DNA from 3 places in the Amycolatopsis ruanii genome. Region 1 is predicted to be linked to each of the others. Evidence: riboswitches for the same ligand, from Rfam matches in the RefSeq annotation. Region 1 holds a riboswitch; each other region holds the start of a gene.
The links. A riboswitch is a leader RNA that binds a small molecule or an ion and turns the genes downstream of it on or off. The one in region 1 is predicted to bind S-adenosylmethionine.
Positions count from the first base shown of each region.

Region 2: another riboswitch for S-adenosylmethionine. It lies ahead of D0D28_RS21705 (aminotransferase class V-fold PLP-dependent enzyme); the one in region 1 lies ahead of thrC (threonine synthase).
Region 3: another riboswitch for S-adenosylmethionine. It lies ahead of D0D28_RS01505 (methionine ABC transporter ATP-binding protein); the one in region 1 lies ahead of thrC (threonine synthase).

Region 1 covers NZ_PQHY01000089.1:69-7,885, forward strand. Annotated here, with positions in the region: gene D0D28_RS30855 (VOC family protein) at 127-507, opposite strand; gene D0D28_RS30860 (EamA family transporter) at 530-1,393, opposite strand; gene rpsT (30S ribosomal protein S20) at 1,544-1,810, shown strand; gene holA (DNA polymerase III subunit delta) at 2,070-3,050, opposite strand; SAM riboswitch class I at 3,187-3,319, shown strand; gene thrC (threonine synthase) at 3,333-4,598, shown strand; gene D0D28_RS30880 (ComEC/Rec2 family competence protein) at 4,612-6,882, opposite strand; gene D0D28_RS30885 (ComEA family DNA-binding protein) at 6,960-7,715, opposite strand.
Region 2 covers NZ_PQHY01000042.1:22,136-29,952, reverse strand. Annotated here, with positions in the region: gene ileS (isoleucine--tRNA ligase) at 1-1,287, shown strand, start outside; gene D0D28_RS21720 (penicillin-binding transpeptidase domain-containing protein) at 1,346-2,923, shown strand; gene D0D28_RS21715 (ArsR/SmtB family transcription factor) at 2,968-3,657, shown strand; gene D0D28_RS21710 (potassium/proton antiporter) at 3,945-5,423, shown strand; SAM riboswitch class IV at 5,470-5,584, shown strand; gene D0D28_RS21705 (aminotransferase class V-fold PLP-dependent enzyme) at 5,620-6,942, shown strand; gene lspA (signal peptidase II) at 7,015-7,590, shown strand; gene D0D28_RS21695 (RluA family pseudouridine synthase) at 7,587-7,817, shown strand, end outside.
Region 3 covers NZ_PQHY01000002.1:80,996-88,812, forward strand. Annotated here, with positions in the region: gene D0D28_RS01495 (resuscitation-promoting factor) at 1-1,045, shown strand, start outside; gene rsmA (16S rRNA (adenine(1518)-N(6)/adenine(1519)-N(6))-dimethyltransferase RsmA) at 1,232-2,092, shown strand; SAM riboswitch class I at 2,157-2,247, shown strand; gene D0D28_RS01505 (methionine ABC transporter ATP-binding protein) at 2,435-3,448, shown strand; gene D0D28_RS01510 (MFS transporter) at 3,500-4,912, opposite strand; gene D0D28_RS01515 (TetR/AcrR family transcriptional regulator) at 5,055-5,624, shown strand; gene D0D28_RS01520 (4-(cytidine 5'-diphospho)-2-C-methyl-D-erythritol kinase) at 5,634-6,596, shown strand; gene D0D28_RS01525 (ABC-F family ATP-binding cassette domain-containing protein) at 6,596-7,817, shown strand, end outside.

The sequences.
Region 1 (7,817 bases):
CCCACAGCACCACCCAGCCACACGCCCCCGCACCGCGGCGGATTCAGCCCCGCACGGCCGCTCGCCCCGGATCGGCGGCGACGCGAACCCGGCCGATCAAACCGCCGTCCGCCCCCTGCGCGGGTGTCACTGCGGCCTGACGTCCGTCCGCAGTGGATGGTCCGGCGGGATCTCCACCAGCACGATCGACGTGCCGTCCGGGTCGGAGATGCGCGCCTCGTCCAGGCCCCACGGCTCCCGGCGCGCCTCGCGGTCCGGCTGAACCCCGCGCTGGGCCAGCTCGTCGAGCGTGGCCTCGAGGTCGCGGACCTGGAACCACAGCTCGACGTCCGGGCTGGTGCCCTTCTCGCCGCGGCCGACGACCTCCAGGTAGCCCTGGCCGGTGAAGAACACGGTGCCGCCGGGGAACGTGCGGTAGATCGCCAGGCCGAGCACGTCCCGGTAGAACGCCGTGGTCTTCTCGGGGTCGCGGGGGTGGATCAGCACCCGGCTGCTCAGCACGTCCATACCTCTTCCCTACCCCACCCGGTCAGGAGGCCGCAATCGCGGCGATCCCGGCCAGGACCACGACCGAGCCGGCCAGGCGGCGGACCGGGTGCGGCTCGTCCAGCACGAGCAGGGCGGCGAGCCCGCCCAGCACGATGCTCACCTCCCGAGCGGGCGCGACCAGGCTGATCGGCGCCATGCGCATCGCGTAGAGCACGAGCAGGTACGCGACGGGCGACAGCACCCCGACGATCACCGCCTCCCGCCAGTGCGACCGCCACAGCGCGCCGATCCGGCCGCCTGCCCGCATGGCCGCGGGCGCGAGCAGCAGGCTCTGCAGCACCGAGCCGGCGGCGAAGTAGGTCAGGGGCGGGACGGCGAGGGCGTTGACGGCGTGGTCGTCCCAGAGCGTGTAGGCGGCGATGGCGACGCCGGTGAGCAGCCCGTACCAGACCCCGGCCCGGCGGGCGCGGGCGTCCGCGGCCGAGCGCGAGCCGAGCCCGATCACCAGCACCCCGGCGACGACGAGGAACGCCCCGGCGAGCCCGAGCCACCCCGGCCGCTCGCCGAGCAGGACGACGGCCGCGAGCACCGACAGCAGCGGTCCGCTCCCCCGCGCCAGCGGGTAGACGACGGACAGGTCGCCGACGCGGTACCCCCGCTGCAGCACGATGCTGTAGGCGATGTGGAAGACCGCGGTGAGCAGCGCCGCCACCAGCCAGGTCCACTGTGGATGCTGCCCCTCGGCCACGAGTGCGACGACCGCGACCGGGGCGCAGACCACCGCCGAGACGGTGTAGTAGAGGAAGACGAACCGGGCCCCGGCGGCGACCCGTTTGGCCGCGAGGTTCCACCCGGCGTGCACGACGGCAGCCAGGAGTACGAGCCCGAGCGCCGTGCCGTTCACCTGCCCCTCCCAGCCAGTGCGAGTGACACCGTAGCGCCCTGCTAACCTTGACGGTCGTTGCCGTGTGGCATTCCGCCAGGGAGGAAACCCGCACGCCGGGGCCGGTACAGCGCGGCAGCGAACCCACCGACAGATCGAAGGAGCGCCTTCATGGCCAACATCAAGTCCCAGATCAAGCGCATCAAGACCAACGAGAAGGCGCGCCAGCGCAACCAGTCGGTCAAGTCCTCGGTGAAGACCGCGATCCGCAAGTTCCGCGAGGCCGCCGAGTCGGGCGACAAGGCCAAGGCCGTCGAGCTGCAGCAGGTTGCCGCTCGCGCCCTGGACAAGGCCGCCAGCAAGGGCGTCATCCACGCGAACCAGGCCGCCAACAAGAAGTCGGCGATGGCCAAGCGCGTCAACCAGCTCGGAGCTTGATCTCCAGCGAAGGGGCGGGCATCCGGCAGGGTGCCCGCCCCTTCGCCGTTCCCGCGGGCTGACAAGGCTGCCACTTCCCCCGATGCGATCGACGCGGGACCGCCCACGGCACCCCGGTCACGGCAGCCGCCCTCCGGCTGCGCAGCCGGCGTCGGTTCATGACTGCACCAGCAGCGGTGACTCCCGGCCCAGGCGCTCACCAGCAACCCCCAACCCCACAGCGCCCGCCCCGGCGCTGTTCCGGGTCCGCCAGCCGGGCTCAGCGCTTGTCGCGGGCGGCGGCGAGTTCCAGGACTGCCCGCTCCAGCGCGTAGGCCGGGTCCGCGGCCTGGCCCTTGACCTCGGCGTTCACCCTCGCCACCACCGCCATCGCCTCGGCGAGGCCGGCCTGTGTCCACCCGCGGGACTGTCCCTGCGCCTTGCGGATCTTCCACGGCGGCATGCCCAGCTCACCGGCCATCTGGTTCGGGTTGCCGCGCCCCGCCGACGACACCCGCGCGATGGTGCGCACCGCGTCGGCGAGGGCGTCGGCGATCAGGACGTGCGCCACGCCGATCTGCAGCGCCCACCGCATCGCCTCCAGCGCCGCGCCGCGCTCCCCCGCGACGGCCTTCTCCGCCACGGCGAAGCCGGTTACGTCCGCTCGGCCGCGGTGGTAGCGGCGCACGGCCTCCTCGTCGACCCGCCCGCCGGAGTCCGCCACCAGCTGCGACGCGGCCGCGGCCGCCGTCCGCAGGTCGGATCCGACGGCGTCGATCAGCGCCGCGACACCCGCCGGGTCGATCTTCCCACCGGCCTGCCGGACCTCGTTGCGGACGAACGACTCGCGATCCGCCGGCCGGGTGATCTTCGGGCACTCGGTGACCTGCGCACCGGCCTTGCGCAGCGCCGCGGGCAGGGACTTGGCCGCCTTGCTGCGTCCGCCCCCGGTGTGCACGACGACGAGGACGACCCCGTCGGCCGGCATCTTCGCGTAGGCCAGCACCGCATCGGCCAGCTCCTGGCCGATGTCCTGCGCGCCCTCCAGCACGATGACCCGCCCCTCGCTGAACAGCGACGGGCTGACCAGCTCGGCGAGGGCGGGCGGTGTGAGATCGGGCACGCGGACCTTGGTCATCTCGGCCGTTGGGTCCTCCCGGCGGGCCTGACCGAGAGCGCCCCGGACGGCGCGCTCGACGAGCAGCTCCTCTTCGCCGAGCACGAGCTGCAGGGGGGCGGAGGTGGTTGCCGGCGCGGTCACGGTTCAGATCCTCCCACGGACCACCGACAGCTCCCGAGCGTGATGAAACCCGCAGGGGCATGGCGTGGTCCGAGCGATGTGCCGTATGTTGTCAACCAGGCATCGCGCGAGCGCGTGAGCCACCACAATCGAATACCGCTCATCCAGAGGGGCAGAGGGAACGGCCCGACGAAGCCCCGGCAACCGGCGTCAGCCTGTCATCTCGATTCCGCGAGGTAGCTGACGATCACGGTGCCAATTCCGGCCCGCGTCAGCGGGACAGATGAGGAAAGGAACCTCGCGATGACTGCAGCCCTCGATTCGACCACCACCCGCGGCACCGTCGACCTCGGTCCGGCCGTGGAACTGGTCTCCAAGGAAGAGGGTCACCGCCAGCCGCTCGCCCCGGAGTTCGTCTCCGCCGAGGACTTCTCCCCGCTCGAGGTCGCCTACGACTTCGGCCGTGTGCGCCGCGAGGACATCCAGGCCGGCCCGCGCAACATCTGGCGCTACAAGAAGCTCCTCCCGGTGCCCTCGAACGTCGAGGAGATCCCGAACACCGAGCCCGGGTGTACCAGGCTGGTGAAGGCCGACCGGCTCGCCAAGGCTCTCGGCGTGAAGAGCCTGTGGGTCAAGGACGACACCGGCAACCCCACCCACTCGTTCAAGGACCGCGTCGTCGCCGTCGCCCTGGCCGCGGCTCGCGAGTTCGGATTCGACACCCTGGCCTGCCCGTCCACCGGCAACCTGGCCAACGCCGTCGCCGCGGCAGCCGCCCGCGCCGGCTGGCAGTCCGTGGTGCTGATCCCGTCCTCGCTCGAGCGCGCCAAGGTGCTGACCACCGCGGTCTACGACGGCAACCTCATCGCCGTCGACGGCAACTACGACGACGTCAACCGCCTGGCCACCGAGCTGGCCGCCGAGCACGAGAACTGGGCGTTCGTGAACGTCAACGTGCGCCCCTACTACTCGGAGGGCTCGAAGACGCTCGCCTACGAGGTCGCCGAGCAGCTCGGCTGGCGGATCCCCGAGCAGATCGTCGTGCCGATCGCCTCGGGCTCGCAGCTGACCAAGGTGGACAAGGGCTTCCGCGAGTTCGCCAAGCTCGGCCTGGTCGACGACACCCCGTACAAGGTCTTCGGTGCCCAGGCGGCCGGCTGCTCGCCGGTCTCCGCGGCCTTCCGCAACGGCCACGACGTCGTCCAGCCGGTCAAGCCGGACACGATCGCCCGCTCGCTGGCGATCGGCAACCCGGCCGACGGCCCCTACGTGCTCGACACGGTCCGCCGCACCGGCGGCGCGATCGAGGACGTGACCGACGCAGAGGTCGTCGAGGGCATCCGCCTGCTGGCCCGCACCGAGGGCATCTTCACCGAGACCGCCGGTGGTGTCACCGTCGCGACGGCGAAGAAGCTCATCGAGGCCGGCAAGATCGACCCGGACGCCGAGACCGTCCTTCTCATCACCGGTGACGGCCTGAAGACCCTGGACGCGATCGAGAACGAGGTCGGCCCCAAGGCGACCGTGCCGCCGTCGGCGGCGGCCGTGCACGAGGCGCTGGGTCTGTAATCAAGGTTCCACCTCACTTCCCCCGGCGCACCAGCGCCGGACCGGTCTGATCGGGGATCACCGCGGTGTCGCCGTCGGTGTCCGTGCGGGCGACGAGCGCGCCGTCCGCGGTCAGGGTGTCGAGTGTCGTGCGGTTCGGGTGGCCGTAGCGGTTGCCCAAACCGACGCTCACCAGCGCCAGCCGCGCGGACACCGCGGCCAGGAACTGGGGCAGCGAGAACCTGCTGCCGTGGTGGGGCACCTTCAGGATCTCCGCGTGCAGATCCGTTCCGGCAGCCACCAGGTCGGCCTGCGCGGCCAGTTCCACATCACCGGTCAGCAGCACGCCGCCCGCCGCCGTGTGAGCCCGTAGCACGACCGAGCCGTTGTTGATCTGTGTTCCGTCGTCGTCCTCTCCTTCCGGCACGTACCGGGGACCGAGCACCTCCAGGTCCAGCGCAGGCCACTCGAGCCGTCGACCGAGGTCCAGTTCGAGCAGCGGAACCCCGTGCCTGGCGGCGATCCGGCCGGCCTGACGCCACGCCCAGTCCGGCTGCCGCCCCGGTCCCACCGCGATGGCCCCCACCGACCGCCCCTCGAACACCGAGTCGAGCCCGCCGATGTGGTCGGCGTGCAGGTGGCTCAGCACCACCAAGGGCACCCGCTCGACGCCCAGCCGGTCCAGGCACCGGTCGGCCGGCCCCGGCTCTGGCCCGGCGTCCACCACGACCGCCCGACCGGGCTCACCGGTGGCCAGCACGAGGCTGTCGCCCTGACCGACATCGCAGGCGACGACCGCCCAGCCCGGCGGCGGCCAGCCGGGCGCGATCACCCTGCCCGGCAGGACGACCAGCAGCACCCCGGCCAGCACCAGCGCCAGCAACACCCGCAGCCGCCGCCGGCGCAGCGCCAGCACCACGGCGACGGCGACCACCAGCGCGAGGAACCCGCCCCACCAGCCGCTGGGCCACGCCAGCACCGCCCCGGGCACTTCCGACGCCCGCCGCGCGACGACGATCAGCCAGCCCGCCTCCGGCCCGGCCAGCCGGACGACCATCTCGCCACCGGCGGGCCACGCGGTGGCGACGACCGTCGCGAGCACCCCGAACACCGTCGCCGGAGCGACCACCGGCGCGGCCAGCACGTTCGCCGCCACGCTGACCAGGCTCAGCTGCCCGGCCATCCCGGCCACGACGGGCGCGGTCACCACGAACGCCGCCGCCGGCACCGCCAGCCCCTCCGCGAAACCCGGCGGCACCCGGCGACGCTGGAGGGCTTCCGCCCACCGCGGCGCCAGGAGCACCAGCCCGGCCGTCGCGATCACCGAGAGCGCGAAGCCGAAGCTCACGGCCATCGCGGGATCCCACGCCACGAGGACGCACGTCGCCGCGGCCAGCGCGGGCACGACCGATCGCTCCCGCCCCAACGCCAGCGCCAGGAGGGCGATCCCGCCCATGACCCCGGCCCGCAGAACGCTCGGCTCCGCGCCCGCCAGGACCACGAACCCGGCCAGCGCCAGCCCGGACAGTGCCGCCGACAGCCGTGGCCCCGCCCGCAGCAGCCGCAACAGCAGGAGGACGGCACCGCACACGATCGCGACGTTGGACCCGCTGACGGCCATGAGGTGCGTCAGCCCGGCGTCGGTGAACTCGCGGTCGAGCCGTTCGGACAGCCCGCTCGTGTCGCCCACCACGAGGCCCGGCACCAGACCGGCCTGCTCCTCGGGCAGGACCGCACACGCTTGCCGGAGCGCCTCGCGCAGCGACTCGGCGGCGCGCTGCCACCACGGAGCCTCCGTGGCCGCCGCGGGCGGACCGCGCACGTAGATCGCGGCGACGGTCAGGTCGGCGTCCCGGGGCGGGGCCAGCTCACCGCTCGCGGTGATCTCCTGACCCGGGATGACCTCGCTCCACGGCGCGAACGGCGCGAGGAGCGCGACCCGCCCGGACGAGACCACCGGCTGCGCGCCGTGTTCCGCGTGCAGGACCTCAGCCGCGATCACCACCGACCTCGGCCCAGCCTGCTGATCGGCGTACCCGGCCGAACGCACCGGTTTCGGGCGTTCCGTCACCAGCACGTGCAGGGTCACCTCGGTTCCGCGCTGCGCGAGGCCGCGGAGCGGATCGTGCTCCGCCCGGCTCAGGCGGAGCCCGAGCGGCCCGGCCAGCAGGAGACCGGCCACGAGCAGCGCAGCCGCGCCCGTCCACCAGCGTGACCGGCCCGGACGCAGCCTGATCAGCAGCACCACGGACACCAGCACTGCCGCGACGCCGCACGCCAGGGCCAGCCACCACGCCCCCAGCATTCCGAGCAGCGCCCCGAGCCACAGCGTCAGCGCGGCCGGCACCAGACGGAAGTCGTGCCGGACAACGGGTTCCGTGATCACGACACCGTCACCTGGTCCCGCAGCCGGGACAGCCGCGCCTCGCCGATGCCCTCGACCTCGCGCAGCTCGTCGACGGATCGGAACGTGCCGTGCTGGGTGCGCCAGTCGATGATGCGCTGGGCGGTCACCTCGCCGATCCCCGGGAGCGCGTCGAGTTGTTCCGCCGTGGCCGTGTTCAGGTCGACGAGCGCCGGGGCGCTGCCGGCCGCGGCCGGTGGCGACGCGCCGGGCGGTGGCGGGACGCCGACGTAGATCTGCTCACCGTCGCTCAGCTTCCGCGCGAGGTTCAGCGCCGTGACGTCGGTGCCCTCGATCGGGTCGGCGGCCGCGCGCAGGGCGTCCGCCACGCGCGCACCGCCGGGAACGGTGACGAGCCCCGGGTTGCGGACCTTGCCGACGACGCTGATCACCAGGGAGCTGTCGGCGACCCGGCTGGCGGACGCGGAGACCGGCGCGGGCCGGTCCGGGGCCGCGGGCAGAACCGGCGCGTGTTCGACGGGCGGACTGCCGCCGAGGAGCGCGATCGAGGTGCCGACGAGCACCAGGACCGCGACCAGGGACAGGAGGACCGTGGTCAGGCGCCGCCGCTGCGGACTGCCGGTGAGCGCGGCCGGCACCCAGCGCTCGACCAGCCGTCCGACGGCGCCCGGTGGCCCGATGTCCTGGTCGGCGGCGAGGGCCTGACCGGCGAGCTGCTCGAGCCTGCGGTTGACGGGGATGCCCGGCGATTCCGGGGCTGATCGTTCGAACACGCATTCGACGCTAGGGGGCGCGGGGAGGAGGGAGAAGCGGGAATTGGGGAGGCTGTGGACAAGTGGGGGTCTGTGGACAAGTGGCGCGTTCCGCCGCGGCGG
Region 2 (7,817 bases), on a different contig from region 1:
AAGTCGCTGCGCAACTACCCGGACGTCAACGAGGTGTTCGCCCGGGACGGCTCGGACGCGATGCGCTGGTACCTGATGTCCAGCCCGATCCTGCGCGGCGGCAACCTGATCGTCACCGAGAAGGGCATCCGCGACGCGGTGCGCCAGGCCGTGCTGCCGCTGTGGAACTCCTACTACTTCCTCGCGCTGTACGCCAACGCCGAGGGCGTGGAAGGTCAGTGGCGCACCGATTCCCCGCACGTGCTGGACCGCTACATCCTCGCCAAGACCGGTGAGCTGGTCACCGACGTGCAGTCCGCTTTGGACACCTGCGACATCGCGGGCGCGTGCGCGACCACCCGGGACTTCCTCGAGGTGCTCACGAACTGGTACGTGCGCCGCTCGCGTGAGCGGTTCTGGGCCGGCGAGAAGGACGCGATCGACACGCTGCACACGGTGCTGGAGGTGGTGTCGCGGACGATGGCGCCGCTGCTGCCGCTGACCACCGAGGTGGTGTGGCGCGGGCTGACCGGTGGCCGGTCGGTGCACCTGCAGGACTGGCCGCTGGTGGACGAGCTGCCCGCGGACGCCGCGGCGATGACGGCGATGGACCGGGTGCGCCAGGTGTGCTCGTCGGCGCTGTCGCTGCGCAAGGCGAACAAGCTGCGGGTGCGGCTGCCGCTGGCGAAGCTGGTCATCGCGGCCGGTGACGCGGACGCGCTGGCGGACTTCACCGACATCATCGCCGACGAGGTCAACGTCAAGGCGGTCGAGCTGAGCACCGACGTCGCCGCGCACGGCCGGTTCGAGGTCGCGGTCAACGCCCGTGCCGCCGGGCCGCGCCTGGGCCGCGACGTGCAGAAGGTGATCAAGGCCGTCAAGGCGGGCGACTGGACCACCTCGCCGTCCGGCGCGGTGGTGGCGGCCGGCATCGAACTCGCCGAGGGCGAGTACGAGCGGCGCCTGGTCGCCAAGGAGGAGGGCGCGGCCGCGGAGCTGCCCGGCGGCTCCGGCCTGGTGCAGCTGGACACCGCGGTGACCCCGGAGCTGGCCGCCGAGGGCGTGGCGCGCGACCTGGTCCGCGTCGTGCAGCAGGCGCGCCGGGACGCCGGGCTCGACGTGGCCGACCGCATCGCGCTGACCGTGGACGCGCCGGAGGACGTCGCCGACGCCGCGACGCTCCACCAGGAGTTCATCGCGGGCGAGACGCTCGCCGGCGAGGTGGCGTTCGCGCACGTCGACGGCGGGTTCTCGGGTGCGGTCGGCGACGGGGAGAAGATCACCGTGGCGGTAACGAAGGCACCCTGATGCCCGACAGACCGGGAAACACCAACAGGGGGTATCGCCGGTGACGTGGCGCAGGTGGGTGCTGGCGGGTGGCGCGGCCGCGGTCGTCGCGATCGTCGTGGCGGCCGTGGTCGTGGTGTGGGGTGGCTCCTCGCCGGAGAAGCCCCGGGCCAGCGGCTCGGGCGCGGAGGATCCGGGCACCGTCGCGTCGAAGTTCCTGCGCGCCTTCGCCGAGGGCGACGCCGACGCGGCCGCGGCGCTGACCGACGACCCGCGCGCGGCGAGCGTGCTGCTGGCCGACCGGCGCCGCGGCCTGGCCCCGGTGTCGGTCGCGGCGCGGCTGGGCCAGGTCACGCCGGGCGCCACCCGGGCCACCGCGGCGTTCCAGCTCGGCTGGACGATCGCGGCCGGGCAGGTGTGGTCCTACGACAACACCCTCGACCTGGTCTCCGCCGACGGCCGCTGGCTCGTGCACTGGAGCCCGGCGGTGGTGCACCCGAAGCTGCGCACCGGGCAGCAGCTGGCGGTGCGCACGCGCGCGGGCAAGCTCGCGGTGGTGGACCGCAACGGCCGCCCGGTCCTGGCCTGGCAGTCGTCGGGCACGCGGGCGGCCGAGCCGGGCGTGGCGCCGCTGCTGGTGCCGGCGATGCAGCGGACGGTGTCCGAGCGGTCGCAGGACGGCTGGTCGGTGGTGAGCACCGACCTCGACGGCGCGGTGCAGGAGACGCTGTTCGGCCAGGGCGAGGTCGAGGTGGCGCCGCTGACCACGACGCTGAGCCTGCCCACGCAGGCGGCGGCGCAGCGGGCGGTCGACTCGGCGGCGGGCCCGGCGATGCTGGTGGCGATCCAGCCCTCCACCGGTGACCTGCTCGCGGTGGCGCAGAACGCGGCGGCCGGGGCCGAGCCGAAGGCGCTGAACGGCCTGTACGCGCCGGGGTCGACGTTCAAGATCGCCACGGCGGCGGCGCTGCTGGAGTCCGGCACGGCCACCGCGGACACGATCGCCGACTGCCCGGCGACCGCGCGCATCGGGCAGCGCACGATTCCCAACGACGACCAGTTCTCCTTCCCGCCGCTGCCGCTGCACTCGGCGTTCGCGCACTCGTGCAACACCACGTTCGCCCAGCTCGCCTCGACGTTGCCGGCCGACGCGCTGGCCGACGCGGCGAGCGGGTTCGGCCTCAACGCCGACTTCACCATCCCCGGCATCACCACCGAGGCCGGCAAGGTCGTGCCCAGCACGAGCGGGGCGGAGCAGGTCGAGTCGGCGATCGGGCAGGGCACGGTGCAGGCCAGCCCGTTCGGCCTGGCGCTGATGGCGGCGACCGTCGCGCGCGGCGACGAGGTGACGCCGCGGCTGTGGCAGGAGCTGGAGACCACGGTGAACACCGGCTACCGGGCGCCGTCCCGGGACGTGATCGCCGCGCTGCGGACGATGATGCGTGAGGTGGTCACCGGCGGCACCGCGACCGGGCTGCGGGGCAACGGCGCCGTGTACGGCAAGACGGGCACGGCGCAGTTCGGCGACGGCAGCCGGTCCAACGGGTGGTTCGCCGGGTACCGCGACGACGTGGCGTTCGCGGTGCTGCTGCTCGGGTCGGATTCGTCGAAGCCGGCGGTGACCGTGTCGTCGGTGTTCCTGGGCGCGCTGGGCTGACGTTTCGGCCCGGGCCGATGCGTCCGGTGGCTACGGTGGCCGGTGTGGAGACGATCGCGCTGGCCGAGGTGGCCGCGGTGCTCGCCGACCCGAGCCGGGCGGCGATGTGCCTGGCGCTGCTCGACGGCCGCGCGTGGACGGTCGGTGAGCTGGCCCGCGCGGCGGGGATCGCCCCGTCGACGGCGAGCGAGCACGTCAGCCGCCTGCGGGAGGCCGGGTTCGTCGCGGGCGTGAAGCAGGGGCGGCACTCCTACGTGCGGATCGCCGACCCGCGGGTGGCCGAGCTGATCGAGCACCTGGCGCAGCACGCCGAGCACCGGTCCACCTCGGGCCTGCGCGGGTCCCTGCGCGCCCGGCGGCTGGCGTTCGCGCGCACCTGCTACGACCACCTGGCCGGGGCCGCCGGGGTGGCCCTGCGGGACGGCATGATCGGGACCGGGCTGATCACGGAGCGTGCCGGGCTGGCGCTGACCGCGCGCGGCCGCGAGGTGCTCGGTGAGCTGGGGGTGCGGATCCCCACGGGGCGGCGCCCGCTGCTGCGAGCGTGCCTGGACTGGACCGAACGCCGCGACCACCTGGGCGGCGCGCTCCCGGCGGCGCTGTTCACGCACGGAGTCGAGCAGGGCTGGTTCGAGCGGCGCCCGGACCGCGCGGTGCGGGTGACGCCCGCCGCGGCGGAGCCCCTGGCGCGCCTGGGGGTGGAATTACCGGCCGAGCGCCCGGGGACTGGGTGAGGTGTGGCTTGTCGGCGGCCCGGCCCTCGCCTCGCGTGGCCTTCGCTGGGAGCCGAGTCTGGGAGTCGCGGCCGGGTACTCCTCGTGACCGGCTGCGCACCTGCCGTCGGCGGCGCGGCGGACGGTGCTCGCCCCGGTACTCCGCGTGCGTGTCCGTGATCTCGTTGCCCGGCAAGGGGAACGGCAGCGTGACGAGCTCGTCGCGCTGCCGGGGGACCCACCGGGCGCGGCAGAGCGCCTGGCCTCCCTATTCTGAGAGCCGGAGAAACCGGGCAGGGGAGGTGCGGGTGGGCGAGCTGCCGGTCGTGCTGGGGCTGGGCTCGGCCGTCCTGCTGGCCGCCGTCCTCGCGGTCCGCTTCTCCACCCGCCTGGGCCTGCCGTCGCTGCTGCTGTACCTCGCGATCGGCGTGCTGCTCGGCGAAGCCGGGTTCGGCATCCAGTTCTCCGACCCGTTCCTCACCCAGGCGCTGGGCCTGGCCGCCCTGGTCATGATCCTCACCGAGGGTGGCCTGACCACCCGCTGGTCGGCGGTGAAACCCGCGCTGGGCCAGGGAGTGGCACTGTCCACAGTGGCGGTCGGGCTGAGCATCGCGATCACCGGGCCCGCCCTGCACTGGCTGCTCGGCCTGGACTGGCGGACCGCCCTGCTGTGGGGCGCGGTGCTGGCCCCCACCGACTCGGCCGCGGTGTTCTCCGTGCTGCGCAGCGCGGGCCTGCCGAAACGACTGGTGGGCGCCCTCGAACTGGAATCCGGCATCAACGACGCGCCGGCCTACATCGCGGTCGTCGTGCTGGCCCAGGGCACCCTGGTGGACTGGTCGCTGCCGCTGCTGGTGGTCTACGAACTGGGCGCGGGCCTGGCGCTCGGCCTGGTGCTCGGCTTCGCCGGGGCCTGGGCCCTGCGGCGCTCGGCGCTGCCCGCCACCGGTCTCTATCCACTCGCGACGGTCGCGGTGTGCGTGGTGGCCTACTCGTCCGGGCAGCTGCTGCACGCGTCCGGGCTGCTGGCCACCTACGTCGCCGCGGTGGTGCTCGGCAACGCCCGGCTGCCGCACCGGTCCGACACGGTGTCCTTCGCGGAGGGTCTCGGCTGGCTCGCCCAGATCGGGCTGTTCGTGCTGCTGGGCCTGTTCGCCTCACCCGGGCGGCTGCTGGAGTCGATCGTGCCCGGCCTGATCGCCGCCGCGGTCCTGCTGCTGCTCGCGCGCCCGGTGTCGGTGCTCGTCACGCAGCTGCCGTTCCGCGTTCCGCTGCGCGAGCAGGTGTTCCTGTCCTGGGCGGGGCTGCGCGGCGCGGTGCCGATCGTGCTGGCGATGATCCCGCTGTCCGAGCAGATGGCCGGTGCGCAACGGCTCGTCGACGCCGTGTTCGTGCTCGTGATCGTGCTCACCCTCGTCCAGGGGCTGACGCTGGGCCGCCTCGCGCGGATCCTCCGGCTGCCCGGGGACGCGGAGCCGAAGGAGGTCCAGGTCGACGCCGCGCCGCTGGACGAGCTGCAGGCCGAGCTGCTCCAGGTCAAGATCCAGCCCGGCTCCCGCCTGCACGGCGTGTACCTGTCCGAGCTGCGGCTGCCGTCCGGGGCGTCGCTGAGCCTGATCGTCCGCGACGGCCGCAGCTTCACCCCGCAGCGCACCGACCGGCTGCAGCGCGGGGACCAGATCCTGATCGTGAGCACCGAGTCCGCGCGGGAGGCGGCCGAGCGGCGCATCCGCGCGGTGGACCGGGCCGGGCCGCTGGCGCGCTGGAAGGGCGAGTCCGGCACGTGAGACCCGCTGGCGCGCCGCGGGGACGATCGGTTACTGTGTCGGCGTAGGTCATGAGTGCCAGCGCCAAGCCCCGGCTCGCTGGCCGGCAACCCTCCTTCCGCGGTGGGGTGCCCCGGGTGAGGACCTGGCTCGTCGCGAGGTGCGGCGGGCAAGCGCGGACCCCGGTGCGGGTCCCCGGACCCGAGGAGCCGTTCCGATGACTCTCGCTCTCGATCGCGTCACCACCCCCGCCGTCACCGCAGCCGCGGCCGTTCCGCTGGTCACCGGCGGGGAGCTGGACTACGCCAACCTCGACCACGCGGCCAGCGCCCCGTGCCTGGAGTCCGTGCGGCGCGCGGTGGACGAGTTCCTGCCCCACTACGCCAGCGTGCACCGCGGCGCGGGGTTCGCCTCGCAGGTGTCCACAAAGGTCTACGAGCGGACCCGTGACGTGCTGCGCCGGTTCGTCGGCGCGCGGTCCTCGGACGCGGTCGTGTTCACCCGCAACACCACGGACGCGCTGAACCTGCTGGCCCGCAGCCTGCCCCGGCACACGTCGGTGGTGCTGTTCGACACCGAGCACCACGCGGCGCTGCTGCCGTGGCGCGGCCCGAACGTGCGCCGGATCCCGCTGCCGAACACGCGCCTGGCCGCGGTGTCCGCTGTGGACAGTGCGCTGGCGGAGTGCCCGGAGGGGCCGCGGCTGGTGGTCGTGACCGGCGCGTCGAACGTGACCGGCGAGCTGCTGCCGGTGGCCGAGATCGCGGCGGTGGCCCGGCGGCACGGCGCGCGCGTCGCCCTGGACGGCGCGCAGCTGGCTCCGCACCGGCCGATCTCGGTGCGGGAGCTGGACGTGGACTACGTCGTGCTGTCCGGGCACAAGCTGTACGCGCCGTTCGGGGCGGGCGCGCTGATCGGGCGGGGCGACTGGCTGCGCGCGGCGGACCCGTACCTGGCCGGCGGCGGGGCGACGAAGTCCGTGCGCCGCGACGGCGACGGTCTCGGGGTGGCGTGGCAGAGCGGGGTCGAGCGGCACGAGGCCGGTTCGCCCAACACCGTGGGCGTGTACGCGCTCGGTGTGGCGTGCGAGGAGCTGGCCGGGTCGTGGGACGCGGTGGTGGCGCACGAGCGGGAGCTGCTGGAGCGGCTGACGCGGGGGCTGGCGGCGGTGCCGGACCTGGCGGAGCTGCGGCTGTTCGACGGCGCGGCCGAGCGGGTCGGCACGGTGAGTTTCGTGCTCGACGGGTTCGAGCCGGGCTGGGTGGCGGCGGTCCTGTCGGCCGAGTACGGCATCGGCGTGCGCGACGGCGCGTTCTGCGCGCACATCGCGGTGCGGCGGCTGGTGGAGCGCACCGGCGGGGAGGGGCAGCAGGCGCTGCGGGTGAGCCTCGGGCTGGGCACCACGGCCGAGCACATCGACCGGCTGGTGACCGCGCTTCGGCAGATCGTCGCCCGCGGCGCCCGGTGGACCTACGGGGTGGTGGAGGGCCGGTGGGCGCCGTGCCCGGATCCGCGGCCGTTGCCGGGGTTTCTGGCCTGAGCGGTGTGGGCGGTTCCGGGCGTTTCCCGGCCTGCGCCGGGGGCCCTCCCGGCAGGCGTGGACAATGGCGGGGTGAGCAGTGACCCCCAGCCCTCCCCGGACCCGGACACCGTGCCGGACGAGCAGCCGGCGCCCCCGCCCCGGCGGCGCGCCCTGCTGCTGGCCGTGATCGCGATCGTCGTGTTCGCGGTGGACGTCGTGACCAAGTCGGTCGTCGTGGCGACCCTGGAGGGGCACGAGCCGGTCCGGGTGCTCGGCGGGCTCGTCTACCTGCAGCTCATCCGCAACCCCTTCGCCGCCTTCGGCCTGGGCGTCACCGGCATGACCTGGGTGTTCGCGATCGTCGCGTTCGGGGTGGTCGTCGCGCTGATCTGGTTCGCCAAGCGGCTGCGCTCGGCCGGCTGGGCGATCGGCCTCGGGCTCATCCTGGCCGGCGCGCTCGGCAACCTCGTCGACCGCGTGTTCCGCGCGCCCGGTGTCCTGCGCGGTCACGTCGTGGACTTCGTGTCGCTGTTCGCGCCCGACGGTGACGTGTGGCCGGTCTTCAACGTGGCCGACTCGGCGATCTGCGTCGGCGGCGTGCTGATCGTGCTGCTGTCCCTGCTCGGCCGCGACTACGACGGCTCCGTCAAGAAAGCCAAGCGTTGAGCGCCCGGATGCTGCCCGTCCCGGACGGGCTCGACGGCATGCGCGTGGACGCGGGCCTGGCGAAACTCCTCGGCCTGTCCCGCACGGTCGTCGCGGAGCTGGCCGAGTCCGGCGACGTCCTGCTCGACGGTCGTCCCGCCGGCAAGTCCGACCGCCTCTCGGCCGGGGTGCTGCTCGAGGTGACCCTGCCCGACCCGGACAACCCGGTCGAGGTGATCGCCGAACCG
Region 3 (7,817 bases), on a different contig from region 1:
CGGCGGCGCGGCCGCGCTGGCCATGAACAAGAGCGTGACCGTCGACGTCGACGGCCACACGCAGACCGTGCACAGCTTCGGCAAGACGGTCGGCGAGGTCCTCGAGGACGCCGGTCTCACCGTCGGTGAGCACGACGCGCTGTCCCCCTCGCCGCAGGCGCCGGTCGGTGACGGTGGCGTCATCAAGCTGGAGCGCGGCCGCAAGCTGAACCTCGTCGTCGACGGGGTCGCCCGCGAGTTGTGGGTCCGCGCGACGAGCCTCCAGGAGGCCATCACGCAGCTGGGCCTGAGCGGCCAGTTCGGCCCGGGCACCGCGTACTCGATGCCGCTGGACGCGGAGCTGCCGCTGGACGGCGCGACCGTCGAGGTCAAGACCCTCAAGAACATCACCGTGTTCGACGGCGACGCCGCCCCGCGCCAGGTGAGCACCACCGCGATCACCGCGGAGGAGTTCCTGGCCGAGCAGGGCCTGTCGCTCGGCCCGGACGACGAGATCGACGGCGGGCTCGGCCTCAAGCTGGCCAACGGCGCCGAGGTGCACATCTCCCGCACCGGCGTGTCCGTGATCAACCAGGAAGAGGAGATCGCGCCCGAGGTCCAGGAGATCAAGGACGCGACCCTCGACGCCGGTGACGAGGTCGTCCAGGACCCGGGCACCGCGGGCAAGAAGCTGGTGACCTACCGGATCACCAAGCGCAACGGCAAGGAGACCGCCCGCGAGGAGCTGTCGACCAAGGTGCTGGTCGAGGCCAAGCCGAAGATCGTCCGGGTCGGCACGAAGCAGCCGGTGATCAGCGACAGCGCCATCTGGGACGCCATCGCGAAGTGCGAGTCCGGCGGCAACTGGTCGATCAACACCGGCAACGGCTACTACGGCGGCCTGCAGTTCAACAAGAGCACGTGGGACGCCTACGGCGGCGACCAGTACGCGGCCTACCCGCACCAGGCCACGCGCGAACAGCAGATCGCGGTGGCGACCAAGGTGCGCGACGACCGCGGCGGCTACGGAGCCTGGCCGGTCTGCGGCGCCAAGGCGACCAGCTGACCCCCCGAGCAAGACCATGATGACCCCGGCCGGTGGCCGGGGTCATCTTTTTTTGCGGGTGGCCTGCCGCGAATGCGGAACTCGCGCGCGGGGACGTGGGACTCGCGGACCTGAGCGTGGGACTCGCGCGCGGGAGCGTGGGACTCGCGGTGGTGGGGGTGGGGCGGGCCAGTAGCATCACCAGACGTGACAGCACTGCTCGGACCAGCCGAGATCCGGGGCTTGGCCGCCGAGCTGGACGTCCGTCCCACGAAGAAGCTCGGCCAGAACTTCGTGCACGACCCCAACACCGTCCGCCGCATCGTCGACCTCTCCGGAGTGGGCGACGGCGATCACGTCCTCGAAGTCGGCCCGGGCCTGGGTTCGCTGACGCTCGGCCTTCTGGACTCGGGGGCCACGGTCACCGCCGTCGAGATCGACCCGGTCCTCGGGCAGCGCCTGCCGGTCACCATCACCGAGCGCGCGCCCGAAGCCGTCCCCCGGTTCACCGTCCAGATCCGGGACGCTCTCAAGCTCCGGCGCGCGGACCTGGCCCAGGAGCCCACGCACCTGGTCGCCAACCTGCCCTACAACGTCGCCGTCCCGGTGGTCCTGCACCTGCTCGCCGAGCTGCCCTCGCTGGCGCACGGCCTGGTGATGGTCCAGACCGAGGTCGCCGACCGGATGGCCGCCGGCCCGGGCAGCCGCATCTACGGCGTCCCCAGCGTGAAGCTCGCCTGGTACGGCCCGGCCCGCAAGGTCGCGCCCGTGCCCCGCGCGGTGTTCTGGCCGGTGCCCAACGTGGACTCCGCGCTCGTCGCGTTCGAGCGGTCCGCGGAACCGGTGTCGGACGCGAACCGGGACGAGGTGTTCGCCGTCGTGGACGCCGCCTTCGCCCAGCGCCGGAAGACCCTGCGCGCCGCGCTGGCGTCGTGGGCCGGTTCGGGGGAGCGGGCCGAGGCGATCCTCCGCGCGGCCGGTGTCGATCCGCGCACCCGGGGCGAGCAGCTCGGGGTAAGGGACTTCGCCAGGATCGCGGCGAGCAAGTCCTTACCACCGTTGGTGTGATCTCGCACCTGATCCGCGCCGGGGACTTGCCAAAAAGATGTGAAGTCCGTTCTACTCTTTGAGGTATCCATCCCGAGCGGCTGAGAGACCTGGCTCGCCGAAGCCGCAGCAACCACCCCACCCGGGGCAGGTGCTAACGCCAGGACCGATGGAGGATTCCTGTGTATCGCACGATGCTCACGAGGCGCCGCGTCGTCGACGAATGTCGTCGCACGGTCTGTGCGTGTCGTCGCTGACCGCTTCTGAACCACCACTTTTCCCTGTCTTCGCCTGACCGTCCGCACTGGACGGTCGCCTTGGTGTGCGGTCGGCGCGTTCGCGCCTGTTGTGCTGGAGCCATTCGTGATCACTGTCGAAAACCTGACCAAGTCCTTCCCCGGTGCCGCCAAGCCCGTCCACGCCCTGCGGGACGTGAGCGTCGAGGTGCCCGCCGGCGCCCTGTTCGGCGTCGTCGGCCCGGCCGGCTCCGGCAAGTCCACCCTGACCCGGTGCATCGCCCTGCAGGAGAAGCCCGACCGCGGTGTCGTGCGCCTGGACGGCCTGAACACCACCGGCCTCGACGGGCGGCGGCTGCGTGAGGTGCGCCGCCAGGTCGCGGTGCTGGACGCGCAGCCGGTGCTGCACGCCGAGCGCACCGTGGCCGGCAACGTCGCGGCCCCGCTGGAGCAGCTCGGCCTGGACGGTCCGCAGCGCCGCAGCCGCGTCGGCCGCCTGCTCGACCTGGCCGGCCTGACCCAGCGCGCCGCGCTGCGCCCGAGCGAGCTGACCCCGGGACAGCGCCGCCGCGTCGCGCTGGCGCGATCGCTCGCCGCCGGCCCGGCCGTGCTGCTCGCCGACGACCCGACCGCCGGTGTCGGCGCGGAGGAGACCGGCGGCGTGCTGACCGTCCTCGACCGCGCCCGCGCGGAGCTGGGCGTCACCGTGCTGCTGACCACCCAGGACGGCGCCGCGGTGCGGCGCGTCTGCGACGGGGTCGCGGCGCTGGAGGACGGGCGGCTCGTCGAGCAGGGCACCGTGCTGGAGCTGCTGGCCAACCCGGCGAGCAAGGTCGCGCAGAGCCTGCTGCCCCCGATCGACACGCCGCGCAGCCAGTCGTCGAGCTACGACCGGTCCGTCGACGTCGTGCTGATCGGCTTCGCGGCCGTCGGCGCGCTGCTGCCCGAGGCTTCCGCGCGGTTCGAGGTCGAGCTCGCCACGATCGGCGGCGGCCTGACCCGCGTCGGTGACACCCCGGTGGCCCGCTTCCGGGTCGGCGTCAACGGCAGCCAGGCCGACGCCGCGCTGGCGTGGATCGCCGACCGCGGCGCCTCCGTCGTGCACCCGAAGGAAGGCCCGAAGAGCGTCGTCGCGGCCTGATCCCGCACACGGCAGGAGGGGCGTCCCGTCCGGGACGCCCCTCCGCTCGTCTCACTTGCGGACGAGGACCCCGACCGCGATAGCGCCGAGTGCCACGATCCCCGCGGCCCAGCCGTTCGCCACGGCGTACCCGTGCACGGTCGCCGCGGGCAGGGCCAGCCCGGCGGCCGAGGCGGTCGCGCTCGCGGCGATCGTGTTCAGCGACGCCGTGCCGATCGACGCGCCGACCTGCTGGGAGGTCGTGATGAACGCCGACGCCACCCCGGAGTCCGCCGGCTCCACCCCGGCGGTCGCGATGTTCATGACCGTCGGCATCGCCAGCCCGGCGCCGGCCCCGAGCACCAGCGTCACCGGCAGGATGAGGCTCCAGTAAGACGTGTCGACCGACAACTGGGTCAGCCCGGCGAGCCCGGCCGCCATCAGCAGGAGCCCGATCACCAGCAGCGGGCGCGGCCCGGTCCGCGGGATCAGCCGCCGCGTCAGCAGGGTCGAGACCGTCACGTTGGCCGCCAGGAACGGCAGGAACGCCAGTCCGGCGCCGAGCGCGCCGAAGCCCATGATCGCCTGCAGCTGGTAGGTGACGAACAGGAACATCCCGAACATCCCGAACGCGGCGATCGCGATGGTCAGGAAGCCCGACGAGCGGGTCCGGTCGGCGACGACGTGCAGCGGCAGCAGCGGGTTCCCGACCCGGGCCTGCCGGAACACGAACCCGGCCAGCAGCACCACCGCGGCGGCCAGCGTGCCGAGCACCACCGCCGAACCCCAGCCGCGGCCGGCGGCCTCGGACAGGCCGTAGACGAGGCCGGCGATCCCGGCGCTGCCCAGCACCGCGCTGAACCAGTCCAGCCGCGTCGACCGGTGGCCCGGCACCTTCGGCAGCACGAACCAGCCCGCGACGGCGGCGGCGACGGCGATCGGCAGGTTCACGTACAGGCACCAGCGCCAGGACGCGTACTCGGCCAGCGCGCCACCGGCCACCAAGCCGAGCGCGCCGCCGGACATCATGATCGCGCTGAAGATCCCGAACGCCTTGGCCCGCTCCTTCGCCTCGGTGAACGTGATGGTCAGCAGCGAGAGCGTGGACGGCGCCAGCAGCGCGGCGAAGACCCCCTGGGCCGCGCGGGCGGCGATGAGCAGGCCAGGCCCGGAGGCCATCCCGCCCAGCGCGGAGGCGGCGGCGAAGCCGAGCGCGCCCACGATGAGCGTGTTCTTGCGGCCCAGCCGGTCGGCCAGCCGCCCGCCGAGCAGCAGCAGACCGCCGAAGGCCAGCGTGTAGGCGCTGATCGTCCACTGCCGGGCGACGTCGGACATGCCGAGGTCGGCCTGGGCGGTGGGCAACGCGATGTTGACGATCGTCGTGTCGATGATGACGAGCAGCTGGGCGAGCCCGACGACGGCGAGCGCCAGCCACTTCCTCGAATCCGTGGGCGCCGTCACCGGCGCCGGAGTGGTGGTGGTCATGGTGGAACCCCCTGGTGGAGAACTGGGTTAGACTGAGAGCAACCATTGCTAGTCGGCCGACAAGTAATGGCGCCGACGACACGGTAGGCCCATTGCTAGCCGGTCGTCAAGCAAGTTTGAGAGTTCCTCAGGAAGGACGGTCATGGCGGGGCGGCGGACCGACACGCGCGAGCGCATCCAGCAGATCGCGCTGGACCTGTTCGTCGAGCAGGGCTACGAGAAGACGTCGTTGCGGGAGATCGCGGAGGCGCTGGGCGTCACCAAGGCCGCGCTCTACTACCACTTCCGCACGAAAGAGGACATCGTCCACAGCCTGATCGAGGACATCGGCACCTCGCTCGACGAGATCATCGAGTGGGCGCGGGCGCAGGACGACCACGCGCGGGCCCGCGAGGAGCTGCTGCGCCGGCTCTCCGCGCTGATCCAGGGCCGGTTCGGGCCGATCATGCGGTTCATGCAGGACAACCAGCCCGCGCTCAAGGAGCTGCACGCCGGGCACGTCCTGGCCAAGCGGATGAAGGAGCTGTTCACCTTCCTCGTCCCGGCCGACGCCGCCCCCGAGGACCAGCTGCGCGCGCGGCTGGCGCTGATCGCGCTGATGGTCGGCAACAGCCCGCAGTTCCTGGACGAGAACCCGTCGCCGGAGTCGGCCGAGGTGGCGTTGCGCGTCGCACTGGAGCTTGCCTCTCCGCGCTCTCCGGGGGGCACGTAGGCTTGACTGGTGCTCGCCGTCGTACCGCCACCTGTCACCGTCAGGGTGCCCTCCAAGATCAACCTGCACCTGTCGGTCGGCGACCTGCGCCCGGACGGTTTCCACGATCTGACGACCGTCTTCCACGCGCTTTCGCTGACCGACGAGGTCACCGTCGCGCTGGCCGAGGAGCCGGGCGTCGAGGTCTACGGCGAGGGTGAGCAGGTCGTGCCCACCGGCGCCAGCAACCTCGCCTGGCGCGCGGTCGAGGCGCTGGCCGCGCACGTCGGCAAGACCGACGGCGCGTCGAACGTCCGGGTGGTCCTCCGCAAGGGGATCCCCGTCGCGGGGGGTATGGCGGGCGGCAGCGCCGACGCCGCGGGCACGCTGGTCGCGCTCGCGTCGCTGTGGAAGCTGGACATCGGGCGCGACGAGCTGGCCGGGATCGCCGCGAAGCTCGGCTCGGATGTGCCGTTCGGGCTCTACGGCGGCACCGCGCTGGGCACCGGCCGCGGTGAGCAGCTGGTCCCGGTGCTGTCCCGGCACACCTTCCACTGGGTGCTCGCGTTCGACCAGCGCGGGCTGTCCACCGAGCGCGTCTACCAGGAGCTGGACCGGCTCCGCGAGACCGGCAACCCGCCGCGCGTGGGCTCGCACGCGCCGGTCGTCGAGGCGCTGGCCTCCGGCGACCCGCGTCAGCTGGCCCTGCTGCTCGGCAACGACCTGCAGGCCGCCGCGGTGTCGCTGCGGCCCGGCCTGCGCCGCACGCTGCGTGCCGGGGTGAACGCCGGTGCGCTGGCCGGCACCGTCTCCGGTTCCGGCCCGACATGCGCGTTCCTGTGCGCCGACGCGGAATCCGCCCTCGAGGTCGCGGCCGAGCTGGCCGGGGCCGGGGTGTGCCGGACGGTCCGGGTCGCGCACGGCCCGGTGCCGGGCGCGCGGCTCGTTGGCGGCGACGAACACCGACCCACTCCTCCGCAGGTGCACGCGTAGTGGCAAATCTGATCAACCTCGAGGCGGTCTCCAAGTCCTACGGGGTCCGCCCGCTGCTGGACAACGTCTCCCTCGGTGTCGGCGAAGGCGAGCGCATCGGCGTCGTCGGCCTCAACGGTGGCGGCAAGACGACGCTGCTGGAGGTCCTCTCCGGACTCGCCGAGCCGGACTCGGGCCGGGTCAGCCAGGTCCGCGGGCTGCGGCTCGCGGTCGTCACCCAGCGCACCGAGCTCGCCGAGGGCAGCACGATCCGCGACGCCGTGCTGGCCGGTTTCGACGCCGAGCACGAGTGGGCGGCCGACTCCCGGGTCCGGTCCATTGTGGAGGGACTCGGGATCACCGAGCTGGGGCTGGACAACCCCACCGGGACACTGTCCGGTGGGGAGCGTCGCCGGGTCGCGCTGGCCGCCGCGCTGATCGGCGACCTGGACCTGCTCGTGCTCGACGAGCCGACCAACCACCTGGACGTGGAAGGCGTGCGCTGGCTCGCCGACCACCTGCTGGCGCGGCGGTCCGCGCTCGTGGTCGTCACCCACGACCGGTGGTTCCTGGACACGGTGTGCGGGCGGACCTGGGAGGTCGCCGACGGCCGCGTCGAGCAGTACGAGGGCGGGTACGCCGACTGGATCTTCGCGCGCGCCGAGCGGGCACGGCTCGCGGCGTCGATGGAGGAGAAGCGGCGCAACCTCGCGCGCAAGGAACTGGCCTGGCTGCAGCGCGGCGCGAAGGCCCGCACGTCGAAGCCGCGGTACCGGATCGAGGCGGCCGAGGCGCTGATCGCGGACGTCCCGGAGCCGCGGAACAGGGCCGAGCTGATGTCGTTCGCGAAGCGGCGGCTCGGCAAGACCGTGCTGGAGCTGGAGGACGTGACCCTCAAGGCCGGGGACAAGCCGGTCGTCGAGGGCCTGACCTGGCGGATCGGCCCGGGTGACCGGTTCGGGCTGGTCGGCGTGAACGGCTCGGGCAAGACGACGCTGCTGAAGCTGCTCGCCGGGGAGCGCGAACCGGTCGCGGGCAAGCGGATCGAGGGCAAGACGGTGCGGCTGGCGCACCTGTCGCAGGAGCTGGACGAGCTGCCCGGGCAGCTGCGCGTGCTGGAGGCCGTCGAGGAGGTCTCGGCGCGGGTCGTGCTGGGCAAGCAGGAGCTGTCGGCGTCGCAGCTGGCGGAGAAGCTCGGGTTCCCGCCCGCGCGGCAGTGGACGCCGGTCGAGGACCTCTCCG